Linked DNA regions of Prochlorococcus marinus CUG1415. The protein of the gene in region 2 binds, or shares a complex with, the protein of the main gene of each other region. Links are inferred from orthologs where the notes say so. Each region holds a gene or a part of one and is shown on either strand. Other genes may lie near its edges. The genes, in order: HA143_RS01595, HA143_RS00970 and HA143_RS01590.

Region 1 (2,675 bases), 120 kb from region 2 along the record:
ACTAGCAAGAGCAGTTATGTTTATATACCGCAAATTAAAGAAACTAAACTAATAAGCATCTTGAAGTTCATAGAAATCTGGTTGGATATAGTCTTTTCGCAATGGCCACCCTCTCCAGTCTTCAGGCATTAAAAGTCTTTTTGGATTTGGATGATCAATAAAATTTATTCCATACATGTCATATGTTTCTCTTTCTTGCCAATCACTCCCTTTAAAAATTTTATACAAACTAGGTATTGATAAATCAGAATCTCTTTTTAAGAAAACTTTTAATCTAACCTCTTTAATCTTTTCGATTTTTTGTAAGTCATCAACAGTTATAAAATGATAAAAACTAACAAGATTTTTGCCTGGACCCTCATCGTAGCCACCTTGACATTGGAGATAGTTGAAACCGTAATTTTTTAAAGCAGATACTGCTTCATATAATTTTCTAGGTTCAACAGAAATATTTTCTATTCCTATATGATCATTAGCTAATGATTGATTTGGAATTCCATCTTTAGATAAATTTTGACTTACAAATCCCTCTTTTTCTATTGAGGTATCAGATGATTTGGCTAAACCGTCTTGTTCCATTAATCCTCTTTAATATTGATAATTTCTGGTTTTGAGGTGATCTCAGGTAATTCAGTTATTTTTTCTTTTTGGGAGGAAGGGATAACATTCGTTGAGATTTTGTTTAGATATTCACCAGTATTTTCAGAGAAAACAAGATTCATTTCATGATCAGATGTAATGTACCTGTGGGTTTGCTCTGTTTTTGTTCTCTCTAAAATTGATTCATTACCAACTTTTTTTCTTAATTTTATTACAGCATCAAAGATTGCTTCTGGCCTTGGTGGACATCCTGGAAGGTATAAATCAACAGGGATCAATTTATCAACTCCTCTGACAGCAGTAGTAGAATCTGCGCTAAACATCCCTCCTGTGATTGTACAAGCACCCATTGCAATCACATATTTTGGCTCAGGCATCTGCTCATAAAGTCTTACTAGGGCGGGAGCCATCTTCATAGTTACTGTACCTGCAACTATTAATAAATCTGCTTGTCTTGGCGAGCTTCTTGGTACTAATCCAAACCTATCAAAATCAAATCTAGATCCAATTAGGGCAGCAAATTCAATAAAACAACAGGCTGTGCCATATAGGAGAGGCCAAAGACTACTTAGTCTAGCCCAATTATGAAGATCGTCTAAACTTGTTAGGATAATATTTTCACTTAAATCTGTGGTAACTTGTGGCTCACCAAGAGGGTTACAAGTGCCTTCTCTGATGTCTCTAATTGCTTTTGGGGATAATTGTGGGTTCAATTTTTTTAACTCCATTCTAAAGCACCTTTTCTCCATGCGTAAGCCAGAGCAATTACTAGTATTGCAATGAATATCAAAGCCTCAATAAAAGCTAATAAGCCTAATCTATTAAAGGCAACAGCCCAAGGATAAAGGAATACTGTCTCCACATCAAATATAACGAAAACTAAGGCGAACATGTAATAACGAATATTAAATTGAATCCATGCTCCTCCAATAGGCTCCATTCCCGATTCATATGTTAGTTTTCTTTCACCAGTTCTACCTTTAGGTGCAACAATGAGATTAGTAACAAGAGCTAATATTGGAACAGCAGCAGCAATTAATAGAAAGCCTAAAAAATATTCATAGCCAGTTAATAGAAACATATTAAAAAATAATTTTGAATAAGAGTCGCTTAATTAAGCAAAATCTTTTAAAGTTCTTAAAGAACAATAATAAACCGTGAGTGAAAACATTCAACCAGCCTCTGAGGAAAACAAAATAGTTGAAAACTTTCAGAAAGAAAATCTTTCAGAAAACTCTTCAGGAGTAAATGTTGAACAACCTTACATTAATCTAGAACAAAATAGATTCGAATGTAGAAGTTGTGGATACATTTATGATCCATCTGAAGGAAATAAAAAATTAAATATACCTAAAAATACGCCTTTCTCAGAATTAGATGGTAATACATTCGTTTGTCCCGTTTGCAGAGCGGGTAAGAACTTTTATAAAGATATAGGTCCAAAATCTAAACCTAGTGGTTTTGAAGAAAATTTAACTTACGGATTTGGTTTCAATAGCCTACCTCCTGGCCAAAAAAATATATTAATTTTTGGAGGTTTAGCATTTGCAGCTGCATGTTTCCTTTCTTTATACTCTTTGCATTAAAATAATAAAATGAAAAAATTTCTTACCAGTATTCCTAATCTTCTTTTATCTTTACTCCTTTGTTTTGTCTTGAGCAGTTGTTCCTCTACAGGAGTAAAGGTGAACGATAGCAGCCCTTGGAAAACAATTCAATTTGAAGACCAGGCAAATGTTCTGGATGTTGACTTCATAGATAATAATAATGGATTTTTAGTAGGCTCTAACAGACTTATTATGGAATCAAATGATGGAGGAGAAACCTGGGATAAAAGAAATTTAGATTTACCAAGTGAGGAAAATTTTCGTCTGCTAGATATTGATTTTAAAGGTGAAGAGGGCTGGTTAATAGGTCAGCCCTCATTGGTTATGCATACACTTGATTCGGGAAAAAATTGGACTCGTCTATCTCTAGGCAGCAAATTACCAGGCCAACCATTTCTTATAACAACTGTCGATAATGGGGTTGCTGAATTGGCTACCACTGCAGGTGCCATATATCAAACGGTAGAT
Region 2 (8,403 bases):
CTGAGCAGAAATTTGTTCTAACTCTCTCCTTTTCGCTTTTAATCTTGGAACGTCAAAGACAATCCTGAGCATTACCCAGGCGCTCTGTTAGTTCCGAAAGATCTTTTTTGAAATCTGTAATATCTATCAAAATAGAATTTATTCGTTATTTATAATCTAACAAGCACTTTTGTTTAATAGTATAAACTAAGTATTATTTTAAAAAATGTCTAAAGTTGAAATTTATACTTGGCAATATTGTCCATTCTGTATTCGAGCAAAATCTCTACTCAAGAAAAAAAATATAAATTTTAAAGAATATAAGATTGATGGCGATGAAAATGCTAGAGCATTAATGACTGAAAGAGCTGATGGTAGAAGAACAGTACCACAAATATTTATAGATAATGAGGGTATCGGAGGGTGCGATGATCTCTACGAATTAGAAAATGAAGATAAATTAGACGCATTATTAAACTAGGTCTTATGAAATTTCTATTCGTATTAGATCCAATAAAAAATATAAATCCCTTAAAAGATTCATCTGCTGCTTTAATGCAAGCATCATCAAAAAAAAATATTGAAATCTGGAGTTGTACTCCTCAAGACCTTGAAGCTAGAGGTGATGAAGTATGGGCTTCTTCCGCAAAAGTTCAAGTAAATCCCTGGATTTCTTTCAAAGAGAATGATTGCATACCTCTCGCCGAATTTAATTGCATTTGGATGAGAAAAGATCCTCCTGTAAATGAGGCATATTTATATGCAACCCATCTCTTAGAAGTTGCCGAAAGAAAAGGAGTAAAAGTAATTAACAAACCTTCATCATTAAGGGCATGGAATGAAAAATTAGGTGCTTTGAGATACAGCCACTTAATGGCACCAACAATAGTTGCGAGTAAGGTAAAAGATCTTATTAATTTTGCAAATATAAATAATGAAGTAGTAATAAAACCTCTTGGAGGGAAAGGAGGTCAAGGTGTTATCAGAATAAATAAAAACTCCCCAGGTATTAAATCAATCATTGAATTAATAACTTCTCAAGAAGAATTACCCGTTATGATGCAAAAATTTATTCCTGAAGTCATAGAGGGTGATAAAAGAATAATTATCGTAAATGGTGAAGCAATTGGATCTATAAATAGGATTCCTCAAGGAGGCGATTTTAGGAGTAATTTAGCGATGGGAGGAAAGGCCGAACCAACATTATTAACAGAAAAAGAAAAAAGTATCTGCTCAGAATTATCTCAACACTTCAAAGATGAGGGTTTATTTTTTGTGGGTATTGATGTAATAAATGGAATGCTTAGCGAGATTAATGTAACCAGTCCAACTGGTTTAAGAGAAATAGAAAATTTATCCAATAAGAATGTTTCAGACGAAGTTATTGAAAAATTAGTGGAAATTATCTAGGATTTTTAACGAAAAATATTTGTTTTACTATAGATTCAAATTTTAATTTAATCTCATCTATTTCTTTCTCTAAAACGGAGCCTGAAACTATACCTGAACCGGCAGTAAATTCAATATTTTCTTCAATATACCTAGCTCCTCTTATTGCTAAAAGAAATGAAGCATTTCCTGATGCATCAACCCAACCCATTGGAGAAGCATAATTTCCTCTAGGAAAAGACTCAAGAGTGTTTATCCAACCCAATGCTGCATTTTTTGGGTATCCACAAACAGCCGGAGATGGATGTAAGTTTTTAAGCAATTCAAAAGGACATATATTTTCAACTTTAGAGAAAATGAGTGTCTGCAAATGAGAAATATCTCCAAATGAATTTACCTTGATATCACTTTTTTGAAAGTTTGTTATTTTTGAAACTTCTAAACATTTAATCAAATACTGTATTACATAATTATGTTCTTTTAAGTCTTTAGTACTTTTTAGGAGCTTCTTAAAATTTGAATTAGTAGAGATAGTACCAGCAAGAGCCTCCAAAGTTAAATTAGGTTTAGTAAAAGAAAATAATTTTTCTGGAGATGCTCCAAACAAAATATCCTTACTATTCCTTTTCCAAACGTATCTGCATGTATTTGGTTGATTCTTTTTTAATCTTTTTAAAATTTCTACTAAATCTAATTTATTTTTAAGTTTTATTTTAATCCTATTTGCTAAAACTATCTTTTCCAAGATACCTTTCTCTACTAATTGAATTCCTTTATTTACTACTTTTTTCAAATTTGTATTAGAAGTTTCTAAGGAGTGCAAGAAATCATCAATAATAGATAAATCAAAACTAGTTTTTAAGGCTGATAATTTTATTAATTCTGAGCCAGAATTAATAACTTGATTTCTAATTGTCCATATTTCTTCAATTAATGTTCTTAATGATGATTTACCTTCAACATGACCATTGATTCTTAACCAGCAATTCTTATCACTTTTAATAATTAAAATTTTTGGTAAGATAGCTTCCAAACTTGGGACATCTGAAGATAAATTCTTATTATTCAAATTTTCAGAAAAAGAAAATAAATAAATTATTTTTGAAAGTGCAGAATTATTTGATTCATTAGTTAAGTTAATTAAATTTTTAAAATTCTCAGAATTAAACTCTTTTGCTAATTCAAATCTTTTTGGACCATCCAAAGTAACATATTTACATTTCTCGAAAGCAATATATGAAATGCCATCAGATTCCTCCCAAAATGAAGAAAATGAATATTTATTTATAAACAATTCATATACTTGAAATAAATCAATACAAGGAATCTCCAGACAAATACTTACTAATCCAGAATTTTCCACTTTCTTATCGAAAGAGGAAAATACATCCTTTAAAAAATCTGTTAAGTTTAAATCATTTTTCATTACTTATTGAAAATAACTAAAAATCATGCAATAAAGTAAAAAATGTAACTCAATTTATAAACTACATTTAATAATTATCTAATTTTATGTGTTAATTAAAAATGGACGAAGATAAAAAAAAATTATGGAAACAAGCAATAAAATGGCCTCTTTATTCTGTTGCCATACTTCCGGTTTTAATAACAGGGGCTTATTTACTCAATCAATATGAAAAGGTAAAAATTTATAATTTGATTGCATTTACTTTAGCTGCAATTTTAATATTACTTTGGGAAAATCTAACTAATGATTTATTCGACGCAGAAACAGGAATCGATGAATTTAAATTCCATTCCATTTTAAATCTTGTAAAAAATAAAAAAATAATTTCATTTATTGCATATACATCTTTAGTTGTTGGTTTATTAATAATTTCAATTATTTCAGTATCAACAAGTATAAACATTTTTATTTTGGTGGCATCTTGCTGCTTCTTAGGTTATTTATATCAAGGACCTCCTTTTAGATTTGGCTATCAAGGTTTAGGAGAACCATTATGCTGGCTTGCATTTGGACCTTTTGCTTACTCTGCAGTCTTAATTGCGTTAAATCCATATAATATTTACTTCGAAGATATTCCCTGGAAAGTTTCTTTATTACTTGGTTCAGGACCTTCCTTGGCAACAACTCTTGTATTATTTTGTTCTCATTTTCATCAAATTTCTGAAGATAAAAAGCATGGGAAAAATTCACCTTTAGTTCGCTTAGGGGCAAAAAAAGGTTCTCAATTTGTGCCTTGGATAATTTTGACAATATATATTTTTCAACTTTTCACTATAGTTACTGGATTTATTCCAGTGTTTTGTATCCTTTATTTGATTAGTTTTCCTCAAGCAATAAGACTTATAAATTTATTAAGATCTTCATATAAAAAACCTTCTGCAATAAAAAATTGCAAATTCATCGCAATAAAATTTCAAACTCTTAATGGAGTTGGCTTAATCACAGGATTAATATTTAATTACTTGCTTAATAAATGAACTTAATATTTCAAAAAAAATCTTATAGCTTTAAGTTATCCACCAAAGTAGAAAATTCTAAAAACACTTACCTTACAAAATCGGGTTGGATAATTAAATTAACAAGTCATGATAAAAAAATTGGGTTTGGAGAAGTTTCACCGCTTCATAAAGAAGACTTAAAAAAGTGTGCGAAACAACTAGATATGATCCCTGAGTATGTAGAAGTATTTAATTTATCTGAGCAAATAAATATTTTTCACCCATGCATTCAATCTGCAATAAATTCTGCATTAGCGGAGATAAATGGAAAAATACTTTTTAAAGAAAACTATTACTTTGATGAAATTGATAAAACAGCCATACTGTTAAATCCTGAAAATGTAATTTCAGATCTAAATAAAATTAAAAAAAGACAATCTAATATTGAAAAATCAGTAACCATAAAATGGAAAGTAGCATTAAAAAATAACCATGAGGAAGAAGCCAGTTTAGAAGAAATTTTAAGCCAAATAGGCAATAATATTAAGTTAAGAATAGATGCTAATGGTTCTTGGGGAAGAGAGATAGCTAATAGATGGGCTGATATTTTGAAGGATAACAAAAACATAGATTGGTTAGAACAACCTCTCTGTGTTGATGATATTGATGGACTGACAGAACTCAACAAAAAAATCCCTATAGCCTTAGACGAATCACTTTTAAAATTTCCAACTTTGATTAATGATTGGAAAGGTTGGCAAATTCGAAGGCCTTCTCAAGAAAATAATCCAGTTAAGCTTTTAAGAGAATTAGAAAATAAAAAAGCTTTAATATCTATAAGTACCTCATTTGAAACTGGTATAGGGAAGAGATGGCTTTATCATTTATCGTCTCTACAATTACAAGGACCAACTCCAAAAGTTCCTGGTTTAGCAATGAATGTATTCCCTAATTCGTTTCTATTTTTAAATGAAGCAAAAAAGATATGGGATCTACTATGAAAAATAAAATTCATACTATTGAAGTTGAAAATAACGAAACTCAATCTGTAGAGAAAATTATTGGAAAAATTAGAGAGAATAAAATTATTTATGTAAAAAACAAATTTTATGAAGACAAAGATGTATTAGATTCAATTACTGAAAATGGGCCAGCGATAATCTTAAACAGCAGTGGGAGCAGTGGTAAACCTAGAAAATGTATTCATCATTTAGATAATCTCAAATTATCTGCCGCTACTTCAGGACAATGGCTAAAAGATCAAGGATTTGAATTACAAAACTGCATAATTTTTAACACTTTACCACTCAACCATATAAGTGGATTAATGCCAATTTTTAGAAGTCAAAATTGGGGATGTGATTGTATTAATATTTCTCCCAATTTAATAAAAAAAACTAGAGAACTTTTACTTTTTACAATTAAATCTAAAAAAAACAAAAAACACTTGATTACGTCATTAGTACCTACCCAATTAATAAGACTTTTAGCTGAAAAAGATGGTATTAATTGGCTAAAAATTTTTGATTTAATTTGGGTAGGTGGAGCTTCAATTACCCGCGAAACTGCAGAAAAATGTATACAAGAACAAATAAAATTAGCACCTTGTTATGGCTCAACTGAAACAGCAGCAATGGTTACGAGTTTAAAACCAACAGAATTCTTAATGGGTTTTGACAATGTTGGAGAAATACTACCTGATACAAAAATAAGAATTAACGAACGAGGATTAATCGAGATAAAATCAGCCAGAATTGGCATCGAAATAATAGACTCTTCAAAAACTGAAAATTTCCAAAATAAATGTGGGTGGTGGCAAACCGGTGATTTAGGTGAAATTCATCAAATCAATAATTCTTTATATTTAAAGTTTATTAGAAGAATTGATAACGCTTTTAATTCAGGAGGAGAAATCGTTTTTCCAGAAGTAATTGAATCACGATTAAATAATTTCATTATGAAAGAAAATATCCCAATTAATAAATGCAATATTTCAAAAGTACCCGACAAATTATGGGGAAATAAAATTAAAATAATTGTTGAATTTAGAAAACTTACAAATGATAAAAATATTAAAAATTCATTAAATTTATTAAAAAACTTTTCTCAAAGTTGGCCTAAACATGAAAAACCCGAACAATGGATTATTAAAAACAAAAATACAAGTACAGAACAAATAAATTATAGATTTAAAAAATAAATAATAATAATTAGCACTCTTTTAAATTTGTACTTACATTTGAAGCCTCTATCCATCTTTCAAGATGTTCGGGAAGTTCTATTTTATTTCTTGAATCAACATCTAAAGAACAATGTATTATTTTTCCTTCCGCTACTTTATTTCCATTTTTTATAAATAGGGTATGTACTTTAAACAAATGAGAATTAATTTTATGGGGGGAAATTGTTACTTTTAAGAAATCTCCAATTTTAATAGGAGCAAGGAAGTTCGCTTCGCAATTTACTATGGGAAAAATAATTTGATTTTTACGTATAGAAAAATCTGGGAAAATATCTTGATAAGGAATACCATAAATTTCAATACTCTCTTCCCAAGCTTCGTGTGACCATTTTAATAAGTTATGAAAATGAATTACACCTGCAGAATCACAATCACCAAATCGTACTTTCTTCTGCAATATTAACCAATCTGAGGATTTCATTTAAAGAACTTATCTATCCACAGATCCCATAATGACATCTATTGAACCAAGGATAGCCATAATATCTGCGATTTTGGCACCTTTAAGAATATGAGGCAATATTTGCAGATTATTTAAATCAGCTGCTCTGATTTTAAATCTCCATGGGGTAACTTCATTATTTCCTTGAATAAATACACCTATTTCTCCTTTTCCGGACTCTAATCTTGTATACAATTCTCCATTAGGAATTTTAAAAGTTGGAGCAACCTTCTTAGCTACATATTGATAATCAATACCAAATATTGCACTCTTCTTATCTTCAGTCGCCATTCTTTGAGCTTCTAAATTTTCTGTTGGACCTCCTGGAATCATTTTGCAGGCTTGACGAATGATGCTTAGTGATTGTCTCATCTCTTCAACTCGTACTCGATATCTCGCATAACAATCTCCTTCTTTTTCTGAAGCAATCTGCCAATCAAAATCGTCATAACATTCATAGCTATCTACTTTCCTTAAATCCCAGGAAACTCCAGAGGCTCTAAGCATTGGCCCAGATAAAGACCAATTAATTGCCTGATCTCTTTTTATAGTTCCAAGACCTTCAATTCTTTTTCTAAAAATTGGATTATTTGTGATCAATTTTTCGTATTCATCTATTTTAGGACCGAACCAATCGCAAAAGTCTATACATTTTTCTAACCATCCGTATGGAAGATCACATGCGACACCACCTATCCTAAAGAAATTATTATTTATTAGCCTTTGTCCAGTAGCAGCTTCCCAGAGATCATAAATCATTTCTCTTTCTCTAAAGATATAGAAAAATGGAGTTTGAGCTCCTACGTCTGCTAAAAAGGGACCAAGCCATAAAAGATGATTAGCAATACGATTAAGTTCCAACATAAGAACTCTTATGTAACTAGCTCTTTTAGGAACTGGAATATTAGCTAATCTTTCAGGAGCATTTACTACAATAGCTTCATAAAACATTCCTGCTGCATAATCCATTCTGCTTACATAAGGGACATACATAACATTTGTCCTATTTTCAGCTATCTTTTCCATTCCTCTATGCAAATATCCAATTACCGGCTCACAATCAATGACATTCTCACCATCAAGAGTTACAACTAACCTTAAAACCCCATGCATTGATGGATGGTGAGGGCCAAAATTGACCACCATTGGTTCTGTTCTAGTCTCTAGCTGAGCCATTCGAAATTTAACTTCTAAATAAATCTTAGTCGAAAGTTATGCAAACTGACCTATCTGATTCATCTTTTTTCAATCATAAATCAGTTATGGCAGATGAGATCATGTCCTCTTTAGAGCATTACCCATTAATAAATAAAAGCCAACTTAAAGGCATAGACGCAACTTTAGGAGGAGGAGGGCACTCTTATCATTTATTGAGAAAATATTCGGATTTAAATATAATTGGACTTGATCAAGATCCATTCGCAAGAAAATCAGCATCAAAAAAACTTGATGAATTTAAAAATAGGATTGATATAAGGGCTTCAAATTTTGCGGATTTTGAACCAAATGAAAAAGTTTCTTTTGTGATTGCAGATCTTGGAGTAAATAGTAACCAAATTGATGACCCTAAAAGAGGATTTAGTTTTCAAAAAGATGGTCCCCTTGATATGCGCATGAATCCTTTTCTTGAGGTTGATGCAGAGAAATTAATTGAGACCTTAAATGAAAAAGATCTAGCTAACCTAATTTATAAATATGGAGATGAGAGATTATCAAGAAAAATTGCTAGGAGAATAAAAATGGATTTAAAGGTAAATGGAAAATATTCTGGGACAAAAGAGTTAGCTTATTCTATTGCAGGCTGCTTCCCACCAAAACATAGATATAAAAAAATACACCCAGCAACTAGAACATTCCAAGCACTAAGAATTGCCGTTAATAAAGAAATTGAAGTATTAGAAAAATTTTTGCAAGTTGTCCCTGGTTGGCTACTGCCAGGTGGAAT
Region 3 (8,462 bases), 120 kb from region 2 along the record:
TTTATGTATCCATATTCACCTTCATGCCCATTTGGTAGTTGAATTCTATTAATTTCAAAACTAAATTTTTTTGACTTTAACTCTGATATTTTTTCTTTAAAAATTGATTTTTTTTTAAGTTTTTTATTGCCCATAATTTTTAAATAAAAATAGCCTAACAGTTATTTTTTGGTTTTGTAAATTAAGTAATAGACCATCTTTGGTTATCAAATTTATTGATTTTTTGGCTTCTACTTAAGATCTCAGATAGTGGGGTAATAACAAAATTACGATTCATAAATCTGGGATGAGGTAATGCTAATTCCTCATCAATTGTATGTAAATCTTCCCACCATAGAATATCTAAATCAAGACATCTTGATAGCCATTTCTCCCCCCTTGGTGTTTTTTCTCTTCCAAAAAAATATTCTAATTTCTTTAGCTTTTTTAAGAGTAATTTTGCATTTTTTGTTGATGGCTTTGGAAAATCGTTACTTTTAACAAGGACAAGAGTATTAAGATAGTTTGGCTGTTCATGTTCAACTCCATGCGGTGATGTCTCATATATTGAAGACCATAAAAAGCTTGCTTTAGATTTTTTGTTTTCTTCGTGTTTAGTATTGGATTCATCTCCCCAAACTTTTATAATTTCTTCTAATTTTGGTTTGCAGAGTAAAAAGGACTCTAAAGGACTTCCGAATTTACTATCAATATTTGCTCCAAGGGATATACATAGTCCATTTTTGATATTAAGATTTGATAATTCCACTACAAAAAACAAAGTTATTGGATAAATTCTATATCAGACATTTTTAAAGTGATTTTGAATTCAGAATTAAAAGGAAAAGAAGAAATAAAAGATTTAATGAAATCAAAGGATTCTTTTAGAGCTTTTCCTTTGGCTGCTATTACTGGACATAGCTTATTGAAATTATCTTTACTCCTTGGTGCCGTTGACCCAAGTTTAGGTGGAGTGATTATTGCTGGTGGTAGAGGTACTGGTAAGTCTGTATTGGCGAGAGGGCTCCATAATTTGATTCCGCCTATAGAAGTATTAGATACTGAATCAGTAATTGGAATGTTAAGTCAAGTTAGTACTTCATTAAGACCTGTTGGAAGAAACCTAGATCCAAATAGACCAGAGGAATGGGATATTAATACTAATAAATTGTTACAGGACACAATTGGGAGTGATTACCTGAATCAAATTGAAGAAATTCCTAAAAAAGTAAGAGAGGCACCATTTATTCAAGTGCCTATTGGAATTACTGAAGATAGACTTGTTGGATCAATTGATGTTGCTGCCTCATTAAATACGGGTGAACAAGTTTTTCAGCCTGGAATTTTGGCGGAAGCTCATAGAGGTGTTCTTTATGTAGACGATATAAATTTATTGGATGATGGAATTGTAAATTTAATTCTTGAAGCTATAGGAAGAGAGCAAAATAATATTGAAAGAGATGGTTTGAGTCTTTCTCATCCTTGTAAATCCCTTTTAATAGCAACTTATAACCCTGAAGAAGGCGCTTTAAGAGATCATGTTTTAGATCGTTTTGCAATTGTGCTTTCCGCCAATCAATCTATTGATAATACTCAAAGAGTTGAAATAACAAAATCTGTTTTATCACATGCGGAAAATAATATTAAATTTTCAGAAAAATGGTCCGAAGAATCTGATAATTTATCCACTCAATTAATTTTGGCAAGGCAATGGTTAAAGGATGTGAAGATAACAAAAGAGCAAATAACCTATTTAGTGAATGAAGCTCTTAGAGGAGGAGTAGAAGGACATAGATCAGAATTGTTTGCAGTAAAAGTAGCTAAAGCGAATGCAGCTCTTCGAGGCGATGAGAATGTAAATTCTGAGGATCTAAAAGTCGCAGTAAGATTAGTTATCCTTCCACGTGCAATGCAAATACCACCTGAAGATGATGAGATTGAACCCCCGCCTCCAGAGGATCAGAACCCGCCACCCCCGCCTCAATCAAATAATGATGAATCTGAACCTGAGGCTAATGAAAATGATGATAATCAAGAGCAAGAACAAGAAGAAGATAATTCTGATGGAGAAGAAGAATCTACTCCCGAAATACCAGAAGAATTTATATTAGATCCCGAAGCATGTATGGTTGATCCTGATTTATTACTTTTTTCATCAGCTAAAGCTAAAGCAGGAAATAGTGGAAGTAGATCTGTGATATTTAGTGATAGTAGAGGAAGATATGTAAAACCTATTATTCCAAGAGGTAAAGTAAAAAGAATTGCGGTAGATGCAACTCTTCGAGCTGCAGCTCCATATCAAAAATCAAGAAGATTAAGGAATCCCAATAAATCGATCATTATTGAAGAAAATGATTTTAGGGCAAAGCTTCTTCAAAAGAAGGCGGGTGCTTTAGTTATTTTTCTCGTGGACGCTAGTGGCTCTATGGCTCTTAATAGAATGCAAAGTGCTAAAGGCGCAGTAATAAGACTTTTAACTGAGGCATATGAGAATAGAGATGAAGTAGCTCTTATTCCTTTTAGAGGTAATCAGGCAGAAGTTCTTTTGCCACCAACAAGATCTATAACTGCAGCAAAAAGAAGGTTAGAAACAATGCCTTGCGGTGGTGGATCGCCTTTAGCTCATGGACTAACACAATCAGCGAAAGTAGCAAAAAATGCTCTTTCCACAGGAGATATAGGGCAAGTTATTGTTGTTGGAATTACTGATGGAAGAGGAAATGTACCATTAGGATTATCTCTTGGACACAATGAGGTTGAAGAAAAAGATAATGAAAATGAAAATGTCAATTTAAAGCAAGAGGTTCTTGATATAGCTGCAAAATATCCCATGCTTGGTATAAAACTCTTAATAATTGATACAGAGAGAAAATTTATTGCAAGTGGCTTTGGTAAAGAATTAGCAGAGGCAGCTAATGGGAAATATGTCCAACTTCCAAAAGCTACAGATAAAGCAATCGCAGCTATGGCTTTAAATGCTATAAATGAATTCTAGAGATTACTTATGGATAAATTTCGTTAAGGAATTTTGAAAGCCCAATAGTTAAATCTCTTATGGATTTCGTGAATTCTTTATCTTTCGTTAATTTTTCAAAATCATCACTCATATCATCTATTTTGCTGGAGATAGATCTTGCAGAATTAATTGTCAATTTAATGTCATTCAGGGTTTCTTTGTCATCGATAGTAGACAAAATGTTATTCAAATGATTAGCAGCAATTGTAATTTCTTTTATTAAAGGTTCAACTCTTTTGATTTCTTGTTTCGATAAATAAATTAATTCATCAAGGTTTTCTTGTGTTTGATCAAATTGTTCGATTGAGTTTACTATGTTTTCAATTAAGTTTTCTTGATTTGATTCTTTTAAAAGTTGACTTATTCTATTAGTTATGTTTGAAAGACTTGATAGTGGTTTCCCGGTGATAATATCTCCCTGACAAATAATTAATTTGGTATTGCAATTTTCAGCTGTTGGTTTTGCAATATTTTTAGGTAGTGATTTTTCACTAGTCTCTAAAGCGACTTGCACATCTCCTCCTAGGAAAGAATTCGTTACTACCTTTGCAAATGCTGGCCTAGGAAGAATAATGTCTGGATTATTTAAAACTATTTTGGCTTTAATTGATTCATTAGTAAATAAGATATCTTCTATTGATCCTACTAAAATTCCTCTGTAAGTAACTGGAGACTTTTTTGATAAACCGCTTGCGTTGTTAAATTCAGCAAAGAGGTGCCAATTTTTTGAATTTAATCTTATTCCTCTTAGCCAAAAAGAAAAAAATGTGAATATTAAAATTCCTCCTAATAAGGAAAAACCAACAATCGAATCTCGTAAGCTTCTACGCATAATTTCTAAATGTCTTTGGGTTGCATTGGACCATCAAGTTTCCCGTGCTTAAATTGAAATACATACGGATCATTACTTTCTTTAAATTCATCAATCGAACCTCCCCATCTAAACTTGCCTCCGTAAAGCATTAAAACTTTATCTGCAGTCCTTTCTATAGTACTAAGAACATGGCTAACCACAATAGATGATCCGTTTGCTTTATCATTTGTCTTATTAATTAAATCTTCAATTCTTGATGAGGCAATTGGATCAAGACCTGCAGTTGGTTCATCAAAAAGTAATAAGGGTTTAGTATTTGTATTAAGAGTTTGATCCGTAATTAACGCTCTAGCAAAACTCACTCTTTTTTGCATGCCTCCACTTAATTCATTTGGAAGTTTATTCTCAACATTAAATAATCCTACCTCAGCTAAACATTCACATACGATCTCATGGATTAACTTTTTAGATAGGTCTTTATTTCTTTTAAGGAGAAAACCTACATTTTCTTCAATAGTTAAAGATCCTAATAATGCTGGGTTCTGAAAAACTAGTCTTACATCAGGAGGATTATTTTGATCTAATCTCAAATATGTTTGTTTCTCACCAAATATTCTTAATTCTCCTTTAGTAGGTAAAATCAGTCCTGCTAATATTTTTAAGATAGTTGATTTGCCAGAACCTGAGGGGCCAACAATAGCTAATTTTTCTCCATCATTAAGTTCAAAATTTAGTTGATTAAGCACATTAACCACCCCCCAGCTTATCGAGAGGTTTTTTGTCTCAACTACATGCTTTGATTCTGTCAAAACCTAAATTAAAGAAAAAGTTATCTTCAATTATATTTTGCCTATTTTTTGCAATAAAAAAGGATGTATGAATTTGATTTATAATATATCTATATAGTTTTTAAATTTGAGAAAAAATAATTTAAGAGGTTTTAAATGAATAAGCGTAAAAAAAGAGTTAGAAGATATTATAGAAATTTTAAAAAGTCTAATTTTGCCTTTTTAAACAAAATTTTAAGAATTTTGAGTTGGCTTTTACCAGGACTGGTAATAAAAAGATGGCTGGTTACATCTGCGATAGGATTTTTGACTACATTATTAGGGCTGGCAATTTGGACAAACTTGAGACCACTTTATTGGCTTATTGAAACATTTTTTTGGTTAATGACAGGTTTAACTAGTTTCTTGCCTGTTTCATTTTTGGGACCATTGATTTTTCTTATTGGACTTTTATTAATAGGGATTGGACAAAATAGAAGTATTAATTCTATTCAAAAAGCGCTTGTTCCTGAAAAAAATACAGTTTTAGTTGATGCATTAAGAGTTAAGAGTAAATTAAACAGAGGTCCTAATATTGTTGCAATTGGTGGAGGTACAGGCTTATCTACTTTATTGAAAGGCTTAAAAAATTACAGCAGTAATATTACTGCAATAGTAACTGTATCCGATGATGGTGGAAGTAGTGGAATTCTTAGAAAACAATTAGGTGTGCAACCTCCAGGAGATATTAGAAATTGTTTGGCTGCCTTATCAAACGAAGAACCTATTTTAACTAGATTGTTTCAATATAGATTTTCGGGAGGAAGTGGTCTTGAGGGACATAGTTTTGGAAATCTATTTTTGTCAGCGTTAACAACAATTACAGGTAGTTTAGAAAAAGCAGTTCAAGCCTCTAGCAAGGTTTTGGCGGTACAAGGTCAAGTTTTGCCTGCAACAAATATTGATGTTATGTTATGGGCCGAATTAGAGGATGGTGAAAAAATTTTTGGGGAAAGCAAAATCAGCAAATCTCGAAAATTAATTTCAAGGATTGGTTACCTACCAGAAAATCCTTCTGCTCTCCCTAGCGCTCTAGAATCTATTAAAGACGCTGAGTTGATTGTTCTTGGGCCAGGTAGTTTATACACTTCTTTATTACCTAACTTATTAGTACCAGAGATAGTAGATGCTTTATTGCAAAGTAATGCTCCCAAAATTTACATCAGTAATTTGATGACTCAGCCTGGAGAAACAGATGGGCTTGATGTTTACCAACATATTAAATCAATAGAAAAACAATTATCAAATTTTGGAGTTAATACTCGAATTTTTAACGCAATCTTATCGCAGATCCAATTTGAAAAGTCTCCACTTGTAGATTATTACGAAAGTAGAGGGGCAGAACCTGTTAAATGTAATAAAGAAAAATTATTATCTGAGGGTTATTATGTTTTGCAGGCACCATTATATTCAAGAAGAATAACTCCTACTCTTAGACATGATCCGAGAAGACTAGCAAGAGCAGTTATGTTTATATACCGCAAATTAAAGAAACTAAACTAATAAGCATCTTGAAGTTCATAGAAATCTGGTTGGATATAGTCTTTTCGCAATGGCCACCCTCTCCAGTCTTCAGGCATTAAAAGTCTTTTTGGATTTGGATGATCAATAAAATTTATTCCATACATGTCATATGTTTCTCTTTCTTGCCAATCACTCCCTTTAAAAATTTTATACAAACTAGGTATTGATAAATCAGAATCTCTTTTTAAGAAAACTTTTAATCTAACCTCTTTAATCTTTTCGATTTTTTGTAAGTCATCAACAGTTATAAAATGATAAAAACTAACAAGATTTTTGCCTGGACCCTCATCGTAGCCACCTTGACATTGGAGATAGTTGAAACCGTAATTTTTTAAAGCAGATACTGCTTCATATAATTTTCTAGGTTCAACAGAAATATTTTCTATTCCTATATGATCATTAGCTAATGATTGATTTGGAATTCCATCTTTAGATAAATTTTGACTTACAAATCCCTCTTTTTCTATTGAGGTATCAGATGATTTGGCTAAACCGTCTTGTTCCATTAATCCTCTTTAATATTGATAATTTCTGGTTTTGAGGTGATCTCAGGTAATTCAGTTATTTTTTCTTTTTGGGAGGAAGGGATAACATTCGTTGAGATTTTGTTTAGATATTCACCAGTATTTTCAGAGAAAACAAGATTCATTTCATGATCAGATGTAATGTACCTGTGGGTTTGCTCTGTTTTTGTTCTCTCTAAAATTGATTCATTACCAACTTTTTTTCTTAATTTTATTACAGCATCAAAGATTGCTTCTGGCCTTGGTGGACATCCTGGAAGGTATAAATCAACAGGGATCAATTTATCAACTCCTCTGACAGCAGTAGTAGAATCTGCGCTAAACATCCCTCCTGTGATTGTACAAGCACCCATTGCAATCACATATTTTGGCTCAGGCATCTGCTCATAAAGTCTTACTAGGGCGGGAGCCATCTTCATAGTTACTGTACCTGCAACTATTAATAAATCTGCTTGTCTTGGCGAGCTTCTTGGTACTAATCCAAACCTATCAAAATCAAATCTAGATCCAATTAGGGCAGCAAATTCAATAAAACAACAGGCTGTGCCATATAGGAGAGGCCAAAGACTACTTAGTCTAGCCCAATTATGAAGATCGTCTAAACTTGTTAGGATAATATTTTCACTTAAATCTGTGGTAACTTGTGGCTCACCAAGAGGGTTACAAGTGCCTTCTCTGATGTCTCTAATTGCTTTTGGGGATAATTGTGGGTTCAATTTTTTTAACTCCATTCTAAAGCACCTTTTCTCCATGCGTAAGCCAGAGCAATTACTAGTATTGCAATGAATATCAAAGCCTCAATAAAAGCTAATAAGCCTAATCTATTAAAGGCAACAGCCCAAGGATAAAGGAATACTGTCTCCACATCAAATATAACGAAAACTAAGGCGAACATGTAATAACGAATATTAAATTGAATCCATGCTCCTCCAATAGGCTCCATTCCCGATTCATATGTTAGTTTTCTTTCACCAGTTCTACCTTTAGGTGCAACAATGAGATTAGTAACAAGAGCTAATATTGGAACAGCAGCAGCAATTAATAGAAAGCCTAAAAAATATTCATAGCCAGTTAATAGAAACATATTAAAAAATAATTTTGAATAAGAGTCGCTTAATTAAGCAAAATCTTTTAAAGTTCTTAAAGAACAATAATAAACCGTGAGTGAAAACATTCAACCAGCCTCTGAGGAAAACAAAATAGTTGAAAACTTTCAGAAAGAAAATCTTTCAGAAAACTCTTCAGGAGTAAATGTTGAACAACCTTACATTAATCTAGAACAAAATAGATTCGAATGTAGAAGTTGTGGATACATTTATGATCCATCTGAAGGAAATAAAAAATTAAATATACCTAAAAATACGCCTTTCTCAGAATTAGATGGTAATACATTCGTTTGTCCCGTTTGCAGAGCGGGTAAGAACTTTTATAAAGATATAGGTCCAAAATCTAAACCTAGTGGTTTTGAAGAAAATTTAACTTACGGATTTGGTTTCAATAGCCTACCTCCTGGCCAAAAAAATATATTAATTTTTGGAGGTTTAGCATTTGCAGCTGCATGTTTCCTTTCTTTATACTCTTTGCATTAAAATAATAAAATGAAAAAATTTCTTACCAGTATTCCTAATCTTCTTTTATCTTTACTCCTTTGTTTTGTCTTGAGCAGTTGTTCCTCTACAGGAGTAAAGGTGAACGATAGCAGCCCTTGGAAAACAATTCAATTTGAAGACCAGGCAAATGTTCTGGATGTTGACTTCATAGATAATAATAATGGATTT

The links.
Region 1: the proteins of HA143_RS00970 (region 2) and HA143_RS01595 are in contact, whole or in part, in a cryo-EM structure (PDB 6ZJN), measured with the Thermus thermophilus proteins. The link is inferred for Prochlorococcus marinus CUG1415 from one-to-one orthologs. Residues at the interface, in WP_223903221.1 of Thermus thermophilus: Met26, Thr27, Asn29, Gly31, Pro32, His34; in WP_096411116.1 of Thermus thermophilus: Glu45, Ser46, Asn48, Pro50, Ala51, Gly52, Glu53.
Region 3: the proteins of HA143_RS00970 (region 2) and HA143_RS01590 are in contact, whole or in part, in a cryo-EM structure (PDB 6KHJ), measured with the Thermosynechococcus vestitus proteins. The link is inferred for Prochlorococcus marinus CUG1415 from one-to-one orthologs. Residues at the interface, in WP_011057128.1 of Thermosynechococcus vestitus: Pro17, His18, His19, Pro20, Ser21, Met22, Val25, Arg27, Met29, Thr31, Ile38, Asp39, Cys40, Glu41, Pro42, Val43, Ile44, Gly45, Tyr46, Leu47, His48, Arg49, Gly50, Met51, Lys53, Ile54, Asn57, Arg58, Pro65, Tyr66; in WP_011056552.1 of Thermosynechococcus vestitus: Leu46, Met47, Tyr48, Thr50, Ala51, Cys52, Phe54, Ile55, Glu56, Ala58, Ala59, Ile61, Gly62, Ser63, Arg64, Phe65, Asn76, Pro78, Thr89, Thr91, Lys93, Met94, Ala97, Leu101, Met123, Phe124, Ser126, Asp127, Ser128, Tyr129.

Annotation. Positions count from the first base shown.
Region 1 is NZ_JAAORL010000001.1:292,833-295,507, forward strand. It holds HA143_RS01595 (NAD(P)H-quinone oxidoreductase subunit 3), read right to left. Parts: upstream 1,682-2,675; coding sequence 1,319-1,681; downstream 1-1,318. Other genes in the region: HA143_RS01580 (gluconeogenesis factor YvcK family protein), read left to right, coding at 1-52; HA143_RS01585 (NAD(P)H-quinone oxidoreductase subunit J), read right to left, coding at 49-579; HA143_RS01590 (NADH dehydrogenase subunit K), read right to left, coding at 579-1,328; HA143_RS01600 (rubredoxin), read left to right, coding at 1,758-2,186; HA143_RS01605 (photosynthesis system II assembly factor Ycf48), read left to right, coding at 2,196-2,675. UniProt on the Escherichia coli protein: NDH-1 shuttles electrons from NADH, via FMN and iron-sulfur (Fe-S) centers, to quinones in the respiratory chain. The immediate electron acceptor for the enzyme in this species is believed to be ubiquinone.
Region 2 is NZ_JAAORL010000001.1:175,283-183,685, reverse strand. What follows is about bases 5,541-8,403. They hold HA143_RS00970 (NAD(P)H-quinone oxidoreductase subunit H), read right to left. Parts: upstream 7,635-8,403; coding sequence 6,447-7,634; downstream 5,541-6,446. Other genes in these bases: rsmH (16S rRNA (cytosine(1402)-N(4))-methyltransferase RsmH), read left to right, coding at 7,673-8,403; HA143_RS00975 (acyl-CoA thioesterase), read right to left, coding at 5,985-6,437; HA143_RS00980 (AMP-binding protein), read left to right, coding at 5,541-5,974. In the rest of the region: grxC (glutaredoxin 3), read left to right, coding at 206-460; gshB (glutathione synthase), read left to right, coding at 466-1,389; HA143_RS00995 (chorismate-binding protein), read right to left, coding at 1,382-2,794; menA (2-carboxy-1,4-naphthoquinone phytyltransferase), read left to right, coding at 2,896-3,813; HA143_RS00985 (o-succinylbenzoate synthase), read left to right, coding at 3,810-4,775; more of HA143_RS00980, read left to right, coding at 4,772-5,540.
Region 3 is NZ_JAAORL010000001.1:286,746-295,207, forward strand. What follows is about bases 5,541-8,462. They hold HA143_RS01590 (NADH dehydrogenase subunit K), read right to left. Parts: upstream 7,416-8,462; coding sequence 6,666-7,415; downstream 5,541-6,665. Other genes in these bases: HA143_RS01580 (gluconeogenesis factor YvcK family protein), read left to right, coding at 5,541-6,139; HA143_RS01585 (NAD(P)H-quinone oxidoreductase subunit J), read right to left, coding at 6,136-6,666; HA143_RS01595 (NAD(P)H-quinone oxidoreductase subunit 3), read right to left, coding at 7,406-7,768; HA143_RS01600 (rubredoxin), read left to right, coding at 7,845-8,273; HA143_RS01605 (photosynthesis system II assembly factor Ycf48), read left to right, coding at 8,283-8,462. Outside these bases: HA143_RS01555 (NUDIX hydrolase), read right to left, coding at 1-134; folK (2-amino-4-hydroxy-6-hydroxymethyldihydropteridine diphosphokinase), read right to left, coding at 182-748; bchD (magnesium chelatase ATPase subunit D), read left to right, coding at 797-2,974; HA143_RS01570 (MlaD family protein), read right to left, coding at 2,982-3,827; HA143_RS01575 (ABC transporter ATP-binding protein), read right to left, coding at 3,833-4,555; more of HA143_RS01580, read left to right, coding at 4,754-5,540. UniProt on the Escherichia coli protein: NDH-1 shuttles electrons from NADH, via FMN and iron-sulfur (Fe-S) centers, to quinones in the respiratory chain. The immediate electron acceptor for the enzyme in this species is ubiquinone.